Regions from separate parts of the Streptomyces sp. MGP-BFMKR1 genome, predicted to be linked through region 2. Evidence: riboswitches for the same ligand, from Rfam matches in the RefSeq annotation. Region 2 holds a riboswitch; the other holds the start of a gene.

Region 1 (7,499 bases), 5.2 Mb from region 2:
ACGCCCCGGCTCCGGCCGCCGCGGCCGTCGCCGCGGACGCGACCGTCCCCGCCACGGCGGACGCCGCCGCCGAGCCGGTCGGGATCGTGACCGCCGCGGTGCGCAGCGTCGCCCCGCCGCCCACCGAGGCGGCCCTCGCCCAGGCGGCCAGCGACACGGCGCCGCAGCCTGCCGCTCCCGGGGACCCGTCGGCGACCGCAGCCGACTCGCTGCCGGCGCAGCCGACCGGCGCCGAGCGCGAGGCGCGCGGCGCCGCGCCGACCACCGCCACACCCGCCACTTCGGCCGCCGCGCCCGCCAAGGCCACGGTCTAGCAGCGGCCGGCCCCGTCCCTCCGTACGGGGCCCGGGTACGCGCCTCGCGCCCGAGCCCCGTACGACGCGGCAGTACCGCCCCGACGACAAGGAAGCAGTGCCATGAACATCGACTGGGCCGCACTCGGCCAGGTCTTCGGCGTGAGCCTGGTGGTGACCGTCGCCATGGTGGGCGTCTTCACGCTCGGCATCGTCGGCACCTCCGCCAAGCCCTCCCGCGACGCGGCCACGGGCGCCGCCGGCACGGCCGGTGGTTCCGGTGCGCTGGCCCGCTCCGGCGCGTACGCCTGCTTCGCGCTGTGCGCGGCGGCGGTGGCGTACGGGATCTATCTGATCGTCGCCTGAGCCCGGAGTTCGTAGCTCGTAGTTCCTCGCCTGGGGCGGTCGCCGCCGCGGGCGCCTCGCCCCGGGCGGGCGGTGCCGTGTGGACACGGCGCCGCCCGCCCGGGGTGCGTGCGTGGCGTGCGGCGCGCGGGGCGGGCGTGCCTCGGCTCGGGCGCGCCGCGCGCGATGGGCCGTCCCGTCGCAGGTCAACGGCGAGTTGACGGGTCTTCCCGGGCCGTGGTGGACTGCCGGAGCCAAACGGCGACAGCAGAGGAAGCCGGTGTGAGTCCGGCGCGGTCCCGCCACTGTCACCGGGGAGCGCTCCCCCAGCGCATGGTCACGGCTCGCACACGGCGGGCTGGAAGGCCGGGGTGCGGCGTCGATCCGGGAGCCAGGAGACTCTCGCCGCCGATCACGTCGAACCAGGGCGCGGACCCTGAGTGAGGACACACCGCCATGGCCTGCTGCCGTCCAGCGCCCTTCGCCCTGCCCCCGTCGCCACGTCGCCGCCGCCCCTTCGGGCCACGGCGACCCGGCGCGGCCCTCCCCCTTCGAGGCGCGACGGCGAACTGACCCATGCGTACCGATCATGTTGCGTACGCCTGCGGTGCCGTCCTCGGCTTTCTGGGCGACCGTGCCGTCGGCGATCCGCGCCGGGGCCACCCGGTGGCCGCCTTCGGGCGCGCCGCCGGCGCCGTGGAGCGACGGTTGTGGCGCGACGACCGGGGCCGCGGGGCCCTGCACACCGCCGTGTGCGCCGGCGGCACGGTGCTCGCCGGGGCGCTGCTGGCACGCGCCGCGCGCCGCCCGGCCACCGGTCGGCCCGCGCGCCCGGCCACGACGCTGGGCGGCATCGCCGCCGAGACGGCGCTGACCGCCGCCGCCACCTGGGCCGTGCTCGGCGGCACCACGCTCGGGCGGGAGGCCCGGGTGATCGGCGCCGCGCTCGCGGCGGCGGACGTCGACGCGGCCAGGGACGCGCTGCCGCGACTGTGCGGGCGCGATCCGCAGGCCCTGGACACCCAGCAGATGGCGCGGGCGGTCGTGGAGTCGGTCGCCGAGAACACCTCGGACGCGGTGGTCGGCGCCCTGGTGTGGGGCGCGGCCGGCGGTGTGCCGGGGCTGCTCGGCTTTCGCGCGGTGAACACGCTGGACGCGATGGTGGGGCACCGCTCGCCGCGCTACCGCAAATTCGGCTGGGCCTCGGCCCGGCTCGACGACGTGGTCGGCTGGCCCGGCGCCCGGCTCACGGCGGCGCTGGCCGTGCTCGCCGGGCCGGACCCGCGCGGCGCCTGGGCCGTCGCCCGGCGCGACGCCGGCAGCCACCCGAGCCCCAACGCGGGCCCGGTGGAGGCCGCGTTCGCCGGCGCCCTCGGCGTGCGGCTCGGCGGCACCCTCGCGTACGCGGGCCGCGTCGAGCACCGGCCGGTGCTGGGCGCTAAGAACCGGCCGGTCGAGGTGGCCGACATCGAGCGCGCCGTACGGCTCTCGCGCCGGGTGAGCACGCTGGCCCTGGCGGTAACCGTCGCCGGGCGACTGGCGTACGGCGCCGCCACCATGGGCACGCACCAGGGGAACCGATGAGGGGGACGGGACGCATGGGCGGTGGGTTGCTGGTCGCCGGGACGACGTCGGACGCCGGCAAGAGCGTCGTGACGGCGGGCATCTGCCGTTGGCTGACGCGCCGGGGCGTCAGGGTCGCGCCGTTCAAGGGGCAGAACATGTCCCTCAACTCCTTCGTCACCCGCGACGGCGCGGAGATCGGGCGGGCGCAGGCGATGCAGGCGCAGGCCGCCCGCGTCGAGCCGACCGCGCTGATGAACCCCGTACTGCTCAAGCCCGGCAGCGACCGCTCCAGCCAGGTCGTGCTGTTGGGCAAGCCGGTAGGCGAGCTGAGCGCGCGCGGCTTCTTCGGGGAGCGGGCCCCCGGCGCCCAGGACCCGAGCCCGGTGCCCGGCGGGCGGCAGGCACTCTTCGAGCCGGTCGTGGCCTGCCTTGAGGAGCTGCGGCGCACGCACGACGCGGTGATCTGCGAGGGCGCCGGCAGCCCCGCGGAGATCAACCTGCGCCGCACCGACATCGTGAACATGGGCATCGCCCGGGCCGCCCGCCTGCCGGTGGTGGTGGTCGGGGACATCGACCGGGGTGGCGTCTTCGCCCAGTTCTTCGGCACCACCGCGCTGCTGGCGCCCGAGGACCAGGAGTTGATCGCCGGCTATCTGGTCAACAAGTTCCGCGGCGACGTCACCCTCCTCGAACCGGGCCTGGAGATGCTGCGCGGGCTCACCGGCCGCCGCACCTTCGGCGTCCTGCCGTACGCGGCCGGCCTCGGCATCGACGAGGAGGACGGGCTGCGGGTCTCGCTGCGCGGCGCCGTCCGCGAGGCGCCCGTCGCCCCGCCGGTCGGCGACGACGTGCTGCGGGTCGCGGTGTGCGCCGTGCCGCTGATGTCCAACTTCACCGACGTGGACGCGCTCGCGGCCGAACCGGGCGTGCTCGTACGGTTCGTCGACCGGCCCGCCGAGTTGGCCGACGCCGACCTCGTCGTGGTGCCCGGCACTCGTGGCACCGTGCGCGCCCTGGCCTGGTTGCGCGAGCGCGGGCTCGCCGACGCGCTGGTCCGGCGCGCCGCCGACGGCCGGCCCGTGCTCGGCATCTGCGGCGGCTTCCAGGCGCTGGGCGAACGCATCGAGGACGAGGTCGAGTCGCGGGCGGGCACCGTCACGGGGCTTGGGCTGCTGCCGGTGCGGGTGCGCTTCGCGCGCGAGAAGACGCTGGCCAGGCCGGTCGGCGAGGCCCTGGGCGAGCGCGTGGAGGGGTACGAGATCCACCACGGGGTCGCGGAGGTCGGCGGAGGCACGGCGTTCCTCGACGGCTGCCGGGTCGGCTCCGTGTGGGGCACGCACTGGCACGGCTCGCTGGAGAGCGACGGCTTCCGGCGCGCGTTCCTGCGCGAGGTGGCCGACGCGGCGGGCCGGCGCTTCGTCCCGGCGCCCGACACCTGTTTCGGGGCGCTGCGCGAGGAGCAGCTCGACCGGCTCGGCGACCTGATCGAGGAGCACGCCGACACCGACGCGCTGCTGCGCCTCATCGAGCAGGGACCGCCCGCGGGGCTGCCCTTCGTCCCCCCGGGCGCCCCCGCGTCCCCCACCCTCGTACCGACCGACGGCGCCGACCGGACTGGCCGCGCTGACCGTACTGACGATGGGATGCCCGCGCCGCGTCAGGCCGCCGCGCCACCGGCCCCACCAGCACCTCCCGGGCCGCGCGCGCCGCAGGCCGCGCCGTCCGTCGAGCACCCCCGCGAGCGCGGGGTCCAGGCCGATCCGGTGGCGCGGGCCGCCACCGACGGCGCACCCCGCCGAAGCACCACCCGCGAAAGGGGCACCAGCTGATGACCTCGGCCACCTACCCGTTCACCGCCGTCGTCGGCATGGCCGACATGCGGCTCGGCCTGCTGCTCAACGCCGTATCGCCCGCGATCGGCGGCGTGTTGGTGCGCGGCGAGAAGGGCACCGCCAAGTCGACCATGGTGCGCGGCATCGCCTCGCTGCTGCCCACCATCGAGACCGTCCCCGGCTGCCGGTTCTCCTGCGACCCGGCCGCGCCCGACCCGGGCTGCCCGGACGGCCCGCACGAGCCGGGCACCGGCGCCACCCGGCCCTCGCGCCTGGTCGAGCTGCCCGTCGGCGCCTCCGAGGACCGTTTGGTCGGCGCGCTCGACATCGAGCGGGCGCTCGCGGACGGCGTGAAGTCCTTCGAACCGGGCCTGCTCGCGGACGCCCACCGCGGCATCCTCTACGTCGACGAGGTCAACCTCCTCCACGACCACCTGATCGACCTGCTGCTCGACGCCGCCGCCATGGGCTCCTCGTACGTGGAGCGCGAGGGCGTCTCCGTACGGCACGCCGCGCGGTTCCTGCTCGTCGGCACCATGAACCCGGAAGAGGGCGAGCTGCGCCCGCAGTTGCTGGACCGGTTCGGGCTGACCGTGGAGGTCGCGGCCTCCCGCGAGCCCGACGAGCGGGTCGAGGTGGTGCGGCGTCGGCTCGCCTACGAGGAGGACCCGGCCGGCTTCGTCGCCCGCTGGGCCGAGGACGAGGCCGAGCTGCGCGCGCGCATCGCGGCGGCCCGAGCGCTGCTGCCGAGCGTCGTGCTCGGCGACGGGGCGCTGCGCCAGATCGCCGCCGTGTGCGCGGCGTTCGAGGTCGACGGGATGCGCGCGGACATCGTGACGGCGCGCACCGCCACCGCGCTGGCCGCCTGGGCCGGCCGTACCGAGGTGACCACCGAGGACGTACGGCAGGCCGCGCTGCTTGCCCTGCCGCACCGCCGGCGCCGCAACCCCTTCGACGCGCCGGGCCTGGACGAGGACAAGCTCGACGAGATCCTCGACGCCTACCAGCCGGAGGCCGAGGGCCAGGCTCCTGAAGAGGGAGACGGTGAGGGGGGCGACGACGACACTGACCCTGACGGCCCTGATGGTCCCGACGGCCCCGGCGGTGGCCGCTCCCCCGACGACGGGCCGCCACGGGACGGCGACGGCCAGGGCTCCGGGCCCGAACAGCCCGCCGAGCAACCGCCGGTGCCGGAGCAGCGCACGGACGACGCGGCACGGCCGGAGGCCCCCGAGGCCGACCCGCACCAGGCCCCGGCCACCGGCGAGGGCGGCGAGGGGCAGGGCGTGGACGCGCGGGGCGCGGCGCCGGAGCGGCCCGCCGTGGCCGCCGGCGAGCCGTTCGCCGCGCGCATGCTGAACGTGCCGGGACTCGGCGAGGGCGCGGCCGGCCGGCGCTCGCGGGCCCGCACCGCGCACGGGCGCACCACCGGCTCGCGCCGCCCACACGGGGCGCTGGGCAAGCTGCACCTGTCGGCGACGGTCCGGGCCGCGGCCCCGCACCAGCGGGCCCGGGGGCGCACCGGGGCGGGTCTGCTGCTGCGCCGCGACGACCTGCGCGAGGCCGTGCGCGAGGGCCGCGAGGGCAACCTCGTGCTGTTCGTCGTGGACGCCTCCGGGTCGATGGCCGCGCGGCAGCGGATGAGCGCCGTCAAGGGCGCGGTGCTGTCGCTGCTGCTCGACGCCTACCAGCGGCGGGACAAGGTCGGCCTGGTCACCTTCCGGGGACGGGGCGCGGAGTTGGCGCTGCCACCGACGTCGTCCGTGGACGCGGCGGCGGCCCGGCTGGAGAAACTGCCCACCGGCGGCCGCACGCCGCTGGCCGCCGGGCTGCTCAGCGCCCGCGAGGTGCTGCGGGTCGAGCGGCTGCGGGACCCCTCGCGGCGCCCGCTGCTCGTGGTGGTGACCGACGGCCGGGCCACCGGCGGCAGCCAGCCGGTGGCCCAGGCCACCCGCGCGGCGCGGCTGCTCGCGGCCGACGGCGTGGCCTCGGTGGTCGTGGACTGCGAGTCGGGGATGGTGCGCCTGGGCCTCGCGGCGCAGCTCGCCGGCGAACTGCGCGGACCCGCGGTGACCTTGGACGAGTTGCGGGCGGACAGCGTCACGGCGCTGGTCCGCGGGGCGCGTGCGGCGCGCGACGGCGCCCCCGCACGGGCCCGGCAGGGCGAACGAACCACGACCGAGGACGGGCCCCGACACCGGGGCGCGCGGCCGGGGCGACGGACCGACATCACGGAGAGGGTCGCGTAAATGCCACAGGGAAAGCCTTCGATGGTGCCCGACGACGGGCTCACCACGCGCCAGCGCCGCAACCGGCCACTGGTGTTCGTGCACACCGGCGTCGGCAAGGGCAAGTCGACGGCCGCCTTCGGGCTCGCGCTGCGGGCCTGGAACCAGGGCTGGCCGATCGGGGTGTTCCAGTTCGTGAAGTCCGCCAAGTGGAAGGTGGGCGAGGAGCGGGCGCTGCGCGTGCTCGGCGACTCCGGCGAGGGCGGCACCGTCGCCTGGCACAAGATGGGCGAGGGCTGGTCGTGGGTCCAGCGCGACCTGGCCTCCAGCGAGGAGGCGGCGCGCGAGGGCTGGGAGCAGGTCAAGCGCGACCTCGCGGCCGAGACGTACCAGCTCTACGTGCTGGACGAGTTCGCGTACCCGATGCACTGGGGCTGGGTGGACGTCGACGAGGTGGTCGCCACGCTGCGGGACCGGCCCGGCACCCAGCACGTCGTGATCACCGGGCGCAACGCCCCGCAGCCGCTGGTGGACTTCGCCGACCTGGTCACCGACATGTCCAAGGTCAAGCACCCGATGGACACCGGGCAGAAGGGCCAGCGGGGCATCGAGTGGTGACAGGCACGACCTCCGTCCCCCGCCTGGTCATCGCCGCGCCCTCCTCGGGCAGCGGCAAGACGACCGTCGCGACCGGGCTGATGGCGGCCTTCGCGGCGAGCGGCCTGGCCGTCTCGCCGCACAAGGTCGGCCCGGACTACATCGACCCCGGCTACCACGCGCTGGCCACCGGCCGCCCCGGCCGCAACCTGGACGCGTACCTGTGCGGGCCGCAGGCGCTGCCGGGGTTGTTCGGGCACGGCGCGCGCGGCGCGGACCTGGCCGTGGTCGAGGGCGTGATGGGCCTGTACGACGGGGCCGCGCACCAGGGCGAGTTGGCCTCCACGGCCCAGGTCGCCAAGGTGTTGCGGGCCCCGGTGGTGCTGGTGGTGGACGCCGCGTCGCAGTCGCGCTCGGTGGCGGCGCTGGTGCACGGCTTCGCCTCCTGGGACCCGGAGGTACGGGTCGCCGGGGTGATCCTCAACAAGGTCGGCTCGGACCGGCACGAGGAGTTGCTGCGCGAGGCGCTCGCGGGCTCCGGCGTGCCGGTCTTCGGGGCGCTGCGCCGGGTGGGCGCCGTGCACACCCCGAGCCGGCACCTGGGGCTCGTGCCGGTGGCCGAGCGCCGCGCGGAGGCG
Region 2 (7,499 bases):
CTGTAGACGAACCACACCAGCGAGGCCCGGGTGACCCGGTCGCCGCGTACCAGCACCCAGTCGCTGCGCAGCCGGGCCCAGTCGTCCAGGACGGTGTCGGTCTGTACGAGCAGGTCGTCGCCGCGCCGCACCACCTTCGGTGGCGTGACCCGGCCGGCCAGCAACTCCTTGCCCGCCAGGTCCAGGAGCAGGGTGCCGCCGGGGGTCAGGCTGTCGTGCATGGTGCGCAGGGCCCGCGCGTTGTCGGCCGGGTCCTCGAAGTAGCCGAACGAGGTGAACATGTTCAGCACCACGTCGAAGGCGCCGGGTTGGGAGTACGCGCGCACGTCGGCCTCCACGTAGGTGGCCGGCGCCGACCGCTCGGCCGACAGCGCGCGAGCCCGCTCCAGCATGGCCGGGCTGCGGTCCACGCCGGTCACGGCGTAGCCGCGGCGGGCCAGCGGCACGGTGAACACGCCCGGTCCGCAGCACAGGTCGAGCACGCGTGCCCCGGCGGGCAGGTTCAGCAGCGGTGAGGTGTCCAGGAGGTCCTCGGCCTGGGCGAACCGCTGGTCGGAGAAGAGGAAGTCGTAGAACTCGGTCCAGAAGTCATCGTCCTGGAATCCGCCCGTGTGCGTCATGGGACGTCGGTGCTCCTTCGGTGTCGCCGGGTTGGGTGGGGAGCCGTGCCGTACGGCCGCGCAGCGCGAGCAGCAGTGGGGGGAGCAGCAGGCACTGGGCCGCGGCCAGGAGCCAGAACCAGCCGGTGTCGCCGGCGCGTTCGCCGAGGCCGTACAACTGCCCGCCCAGGACGCCGCTCGCGCAGGCGCCCAGGCCCGCGGCCAGTCGCTGTTGGCCGAAGACGACCGCGTCGGAGCGGTCGCTGCGGCGCAGGGCCTCCAGGTCGTTCTTGAGGAAGAGCACGATGTCGCCGAGGGTGATCAACGCCCCGCCGGCCAGCAGCGCCGGCCGGGTGCCGATGGCCAGCACGGCTAGGCCCGCGGCCAGGCCGGCGAAGCCGACGGCGAGCGCCAGGGCGTACGGCATGCTCCGGATCAGCCCGGAGGCGAGTGGTTGGACGACGATGACCAGCGCGAAGCAGAGCAGCAGCACCAGGCTGTAGAACTCGCTCGAAGCCCGCTCGACCGCGTAGACGGCCAGGTAGTGCTGGAAGTGGAAGTAGAGGTAGAAGGAGACGGCGCAGGCGGCGAACGGCAGGATCGGCAGGCCGGACAGCAGACCCCGTGGCGCGGACTCGGTGGCCGGCAGCCGCTCGCCCTGTGGCGTGGGCAGCCGGGCGTGGCCCGCCGTGACCGCGACGAACAGCGCCGTGACGGCGAGGAAGAGCCAGCCGGGCGAGGAGAGCACGAACGGCCCGGCGATCAGCGGGCCCACGGCCATGCCCGCGTTGAGCGCCGCGTTGCCCGCCGACAGGTACGCCGGGCGACGCTCCTCGTCCACGCCGTGCACCAGGTACGCCTTGTTCGCCGGCAGGTAGAGCGCCGCGCCGCAGCAGGTGAGGATCAGCGCCGCGACGGCCAGCGGCGGCCACCGCAGCGCGAGCAGTAGGCCCACGAACCCGGCCGTGCGCACCACCAGCGCGCACAGCATGGTGCGCCGCAGCCCGATCCGCTCCGCGAGCGCCCCGCCCACGATCCCGCCGGAGAACTGCACGAGGGACGCCGCGGCCAGCACCAGGCCGACGGCGCCGAGCCCCATGCCGAGCCGTTCGTGCAGGAACACCGACATGAACGGCAGCACCATGAAGCTGCCGAGTGGGATCAGGAACGAGCTGAGCAGCAGGAAGCGCAGCGGGCCGCTGAGCGCGGCCAGGGTGGCGCGCAGGCCCTCGCGCGGGGGCTCAGCCATCGCCGGGCGGGTTCTCCGCCTGGTCGGGGAGGGGCGTGGTGCGTACGCGCAGCGCGTTGGCGGCGGCCACGGCCCGGTGCGTGGCGAGCTCGGCGGTCTCGGCCTCGGCGTAGACGATGCCCGCGTAGCCCCGGCTGTCCGTCAGGTGCTCGATCCGGTCGCCGGGGCGCTTGGTCGGGTACCAGGCCGGCGCGCCGGGCATGTCCGCCAGCCGCTCCACGCCGGTGACCTCGGTGAACACGCCGGGCTCGGCCGGGTAGCCGAGGACGAAGGCGACGGCGGGACCGCCGGGCAGTTCGGCGTCGAGCAGGCGGGGGCGGCGGCCGACGGCCGTCTCGATCATCGCCTCGTACACGTTGGTGCCGAGCGCCCGGCACAGGCCCTCGCCGACCAGGGCGCCCCCGATGCGCGGGTTGACCTCCACCACCTCCGGGCCGTCGGTGGTGAGCACGAACTCCAGGTGGGCGAAGCGGTCGGTGTAGCCGATGGCGGCCAGCACCCGGTCCAGCCACCGTTCGAGGGCGTCCCGCTGCTCGTCGGGGAAGGCGACGGGGAACGCGGTGACCTCCTCGCGGAAGGACGGTTCCGCCGACATCAGCCGGCTGGAGACGCCGAGCAGTCGGGTGCGGCCGGCCCAGGTGAGGGTCTCGGCGCTGTAGACCGGGCCGCTGAAGTACGGCTCGGCGAACAGGCGGCCGGTCAACCGCCGGCCGGCGGCCGTGTCCAGCGCGGCCTGCCACTCCCGCTCGTCCCGGACCAGGTAGACGTTCTGGCTGCCGGTGCCGGCCGTGTCCTTGAGCACGGCCGGCAGCCCGACCTCTTCCAGGAGCGCGGCCCGTAGCGCCCGGTCACGCGCGGCCTTGGCGGCCTCCACGGCCCGGCCTCGGGTGAGGCCCGCCGCGTGCAGCCGGTTGCGTACGGCGGCCTTGTCGCGGGTCAGCCGCAGCGCCGCGGCGTCGAGCCCCGGCAGGCCGAACCGGGCGGTCAGCTCGGCGCCGACCAGCGTCCAGGTGTCGGTGGAGCTGATCAGGCCGCGCAGCCCGGGGGTCGCGGCCAACTGGTCGGCCACCCGCTCGGTGTCGAAGGTGTCGACCTCCACGACGTCGAGCGCGCCGGCGGGCAGCCGTTCCAACTCGTACGCGTAGTACGACGGGTCGCGGGTCAGCAGCCGCAGCCGCTCGCCCAACGTGTTGGCGGCGCGCACCAGGTGGCCCAGGCCGAAGGTGAGCGATTCCAGGCAGACCACGCTCATGCCGCCTGCTCCTTCCAGTGGGCCGGGCACGCGCCGCGGTTCCAGGCCATCGCGGACCAGGGCATGGACATCCGCGCGGGGTCGGTGATCTCCACGGGGCCCAGCGAGGCGACGTCGAGGGCCTCGGCGTGCCGGGCGAAGACGCGCTCCACGTACCGGTGGCCGGTGTCGGCGGCGATGACCAGGTGCAGCCGGTCCGGATGGCGGCGGACGTCGTCCGTGGCGGCCAGGTAGGCGGCGCCGGTGGACAGGCCGGCGAAGACGGCGTGTTCGCGCAGCAGGGCGACGGCGCCGGAGAGGGCGTGTCGGAAGTCCATCCAGTGGATGGCGTCGTAGAGGTCGTGCCGGACGTTGTCGAAGACGATCGAGGAGCCGATGCCCGCGATGATGGCCTCCGGGTCGTGGTGGTCCTGGCTGCCGAAGGTGACGCTGCCGAACGGCTGCACCCCCACCAGGCGCACCGACGGGTCCGTGCGCCGCAGGTGCGCCACGAGGCCGCCGGTCGAGGCGCCCGAGCCGACGCCGCCGACCACGGTCAGCGCCTGGCCGGGGAAGGCCGCCGCGAGGGTGTCGGCGACCTCGCGGTAGCCGAGGTAGTGGATGGCGTCGTGGTACTGGCGCATCCAGTGCACGTCGGGGCGCTCGGCGATGATCTCCCGCACCCGTCGCACCCGCAGTTCCTGGTCGAGCTTGAGGTCGGCCGATGGCCTGACCTGTTCCACGGTGGCGCCCAGGATCTCCAGTTGGGCGCGGGTCGTGGCGTCCACGGTGGTGGAGGCCACGATGTGGCAGTGCAGGTGGTAGCGGTGGCAGGCCAGCGCGAGGGCGTGCGCGTAGATGCCGCTGGAGCTGTCGACGAGCGTCTGTCCCGGGCGCACCGTGCCCCGGTCCAGGAGGTGGCGGACGGCCGCGAGCGCCGAGTAGATCTTCATCGACTCGAAGCGGATCAGGACCGTGTCATCGGTGAGTCGGACGAGGTCGGGGACCTTCAGGGCGTCGGCGATGTGGGGGTGGATCACCCGTAGCCTCCTTGGGCGAATGAGCACTGGTGGCCGAGCGAGTGGAAGAAGGCGGACAGTTCGGACTTCGCTTCGGCGGGGGGACGGTGGGCGAAGAGGTAGCCGATCAGGGAGCCGGTGTGGGCGACGAAGATCCCGTCGGCCCCGAAGTGCTCGCGGTGGGCCAGCACGCGCGCGAACGTGCGCTTGGGCAGGACCTGTTGGGAGAGCGTGGCGCTGGTGGTCGCCGCCCGGGCGACGGCGGCCGGGTCGGCGGACTCGAACCCCTTGAGCAGGTCGGTCAGGCACCGCTCGTACTCGCTCGCCCGCCGCGCGTAGTGCCGCAGCAGCGGCGCGGTGACGGCGCTGGTGTCCACGGTGCCGGGCTCGGTGACGAACGCGGTGTGGAAGCCGATGCCCGTGCCCAGCGTGCGCACCACCTGGTGGCGGGCGCTGAGGTGGAGCGCGAACTCGTCGAGGAAGACGCTGTCGGCCCGCTCGATCGCCGCCAGCACGCCGGTCACCACACCCTGGTCGTAGGGCAGCCCGAAGAGGCGGAACAGGCAGCGCAGCGTCGCCACGATGTCGGCGGTGGAGCTGGCCATCCCCACGCCGACGCGCAGTTCGGAGTGGGTGCTCCAGTGGCCGGGCGGCAGCCGCAGGCCGAAGTGGTCCAGGAAGAGGCGGACCGCGCGCGCCGCCTTCTCGCCCGGCGGCAGGGCCCCCGGGCGGCCGGCGCCCGGCGTGAAGTACGCCCAGGAGTGGCGGTCCACGGGGAACGACACGAGGGCGATGTCCGGGGCGCCGCCGGCGCGCAGCGGCCCCTGGTACAGCTCGCCCAGCGTGCCGTGACAGACGCCGGCGGCGGTGCGGGGACCGGGAACGATGCCGGGATCGGCGCCGGAGCCGGCGGCCGACGGGCCGCCCCGGGCGGCGGGGGGTGCCGACGGCGCGGGTCTGGGCGCGGCCGGGTGTGGATCGGCCGGTGGCTGGCCCGGGCGCGGACTTCCGTGACCATGCACGCGTCCTCCCTCGTCGTCCCGCGCCCCGAGCGCCGACCGGAAGGGAGGGGGCGGTTCGGCGGGCACGACGCCCGGTCAACCGCCTGTACCGCCGACCCAGTCCTCGAGGTCACCGTGCACAGCACGCGCGACAGGGCGCGTGCGCAGTTGGCAGGTCTTCGGACTCGTGGAACACCTGCCGGACTTCCGACGGGCACCTACTGACCGCCGCGCACCGAGACCCTGGGGCCGGGCGCGCCGACGGCGTTCGCTCACACTCACCGTTGCGGGACAGTCCCGGACTCACACCGGGTTCCCTCTTGCGCCGCGCCACTGGACGTGGCGCGAACCGACTGCGCGTATCAGCGTAGGGGCGCTCGCGCCACTTGCGACAGGGCGTGTTCCAGCCTTGTCCTGATGTGGCTGGGTGTCCTGATGCGAACGGTGTACGAGGTGCGCGAGGGGCTGGGCCCGCCGGTGCCTGGGGCATCGGCGACCGCGTCGTGGCCGGTCAGCCGCGTCCGACCGGGCGCGTGCGGGGCACCGGCCGTACGCGCCGGGGGCGGGCCCCGCCTCCCGGCGTCCGGTGCGCGGCCCCGCGAGCGTCCGCCAACTGCGGCGCAGCGCCGTGCTCGTGGGCGCCCTGGGGCGCTCGGGCCCTGCGGGTCAAGCGGGTCAATTGAGCCGTGACCGAAAGGAAGCGGCTGCTGTGCCCGTGCGGGCACTCGGCCGGGCGACACGCGCTCTCGCGACGCCCCCGAACCCGTGGCGGCCTCGGTCTCGCGGGAGCCGGCGCCGACCCGGCGGGCGGCTCCGCGCAGCCCGGCGTCACCCCCTTGGCGCGGCGCCGTCCATGATCGATAGTGGCGCGGAGCCGCGTACCCCGCGACCGCCCGCCACCCTCTCCCTTCGGAGGCCCACTCATGGAAACGCCCGCTCGCACGCGCGTGTCGGCCTACGCCATCGCCACCACGGCCGACCAACTGCTGCTGACGCGGCTCTCCGACGCCTCACCCGTCTTCGCCCCCGGACTGTGGCACCTGCCGGGCGGCGGCATCGACCCGGGGGAGCAGCCGCGGCAGGCGCTGGCGCGGGAGGTGTACGAGGAGACGGGCCTGGAACTGCTGGACGCGCACCTGGTGGGCGCGCGGAGCTACGCGGCCCACCGACTCGGGGTGCGCTGGCACCTGGTGGGCCTCTTCTACGTCGCGACGCTGGCGCCGGGCCCGTTGCGGGTCACGGAGCGGGACGGGTCGACCGGCGCGGTGCGGTGGCTGCCGCGCTCCGGCCTGACCCCCGTGACCCTGTCCCCGGCCGCGCGCGACGGCCTGGCCCTGCTCGCGGCACCGGACGGGTCGGCCGGCCCCCTGGCACCGACGCCGGACGGGCCGGCGGCGCGGGACACCCCCACGCCGCGTTCCTGAACACCGCCGCACGCCGCGCGTCCGCGCGCACCGCACGAACGCCCGGCTGGCTCGCCGCTCAGGCCGCGCCGTGCGGACCGGGCAGGTGACTGTCGTCGATCCACGAGCCGTGGATGCCGCCCGGCACGCGGTGCGGGAGATCGACGGTCGCCAGCGGGCCCGAACCCAGGTCGGCGGCGTTGAGGACCAGGAGGCGCGAGGCGTCGTCGGCGAGGTCGCTGACCAGGGTCAGCAGATACCCGTCGTCCTCCCGGACGCCCCCGTCGGCCGGCACGAACACCGCCTCGCCCGGCATCTGTCCCGGCCCCAGGCGCGACAACTCCCGGCCGCCGGCGTCGTGGTCGTACTTGACGACGGCGTACTCGGTCAGCTCCGGCCCGGGAAAGGCCACCCCGTACACGAACCGGTTCGCGCTCCCGGTGAACTCCTCGTTGATCGTCGGGAACTCGCTGACCAGCCCGTCCAACGGCTGCTCCGTGGCGCGCCCGGTGACCGGGTCGAGGACCCAGCGGTGGGCGGTGGCGCCGACGACCGGATCGGGCGCGTGGCCGGGCGCCCCGGTCCACCACTTCCAGGACTGCTCCCACCCGGCGCGGTCGTAACGCGGCCCCGTGAGGACGACGCGCCCCCGCTCGTCCTCGTACGCGTTGGCCACGTGCAGCAGCGCCCCGGGCGCCACCTCGTACCACCGCACGACCGCCGGTCCCGAGCGGGGCATCACGCCGATGCGCGGCGGGTGGTCGTCGCTCCAGCGGTACGGGATGCCCGACGGCTCGGCGGGGTCGAAGACCACGGGCAGGTCGAGCCAGACGACGTGCCGCGCGGTGAGCCCGAAGTCGTGCATCAGGGTCGGGCCGGCGCCGGGGACGACCTCGCTGCGCACGATCCGCCCCTGTGCGTCGGCGACGTGGTAGACGAGGTACGGCGGCACCGGGCTGTAGCCGAAGAAGTGCAGTTCACCGGTGGCCGGGTCGGT

Evidence for each region. Region 2 has a riboswitch for cobalamin ahead of AC3CHW_RS06895 (GHMP family kinase ATP-binding protein). Riboswitches for the same ligand answer to the same signal wherever they lie in the genome.
Region 1: it holds a riboswitch for cobalamin, as region 2 does, so the genes downstream of both, AC3CHW_RS28225 (cobalamin biosynthesis protein) here and AC3CHW_RS06895 (GHMP family kinase ATP-binding protein) in region 2, are expected to answer to the same signal.

Annotation. Positions count from the first base shown of each region.
Region 1 covers NZ_CM173408.1:7,030,174-7,037,672, reverse strand. Annotated here, with positions in the region: gene AC3CHW_RS28235 (inorganic phosphate transporter) at 1-314, shown strand, start outside; gene AC3CHW_RS28230 (hypothetical protein) at 417-659, shown strand; cobalamin riboswitch at 910-1,039, shown strand; gene AC3CHW_RS28225 (cobalamin biosynthesis protein) at 1,215-2,222, shown strand; gene AC3CHW_RS28220 (cobyric acid synthase) at 2,237-4,033, shown strand; gene AC3CHW_RS28215 (putative cobaltochelatase) at 4,033-6,285, shown strand; gene cobO (cob(I)yrinic acid a,c-diamide adenosyltransferase) at 6,286-6,882, shown strand; gene AC3CHW_RS28205 (cobyrinic acid a,c-diamide synthase CobB) at 6,876-7,499, shown strand, end outside.
Region 2 covers NZ_CM173408.1:1,873,225-1,880,723, reverse strand. Annotated here, with positions in the region: gene AC3CHW_RS06915 (class I SAM-dependent methyltransferase) at 1-620, opposite strand, end outside; gene AC3CHW_RS06910 (MFS transporter) at 589-1,848, opposite strand; gene AC3CHW_RS06905 (ATP-grasp domain-containing protein) at 1,841-3,100, opposite strand; gene AC3CHW_RS06900 (cysteine synthase family protein) at 3,097-4,119, opposite strand; gene AC3CHW_RS06895 (GHMP family kinase ATP-binding protein) at 4,116-5,120, opposite strand; cobalamin riboswitch at 5,253-5,468, opposite strand; gene AC3CHW_RS06890 (NUDIX hydrolase) at 6,023-6,523, shown strand; gene AC3CHW_RS06885 (carotenoid oxygenase family protein) at 6,582-7,499, opposite strand, start outside.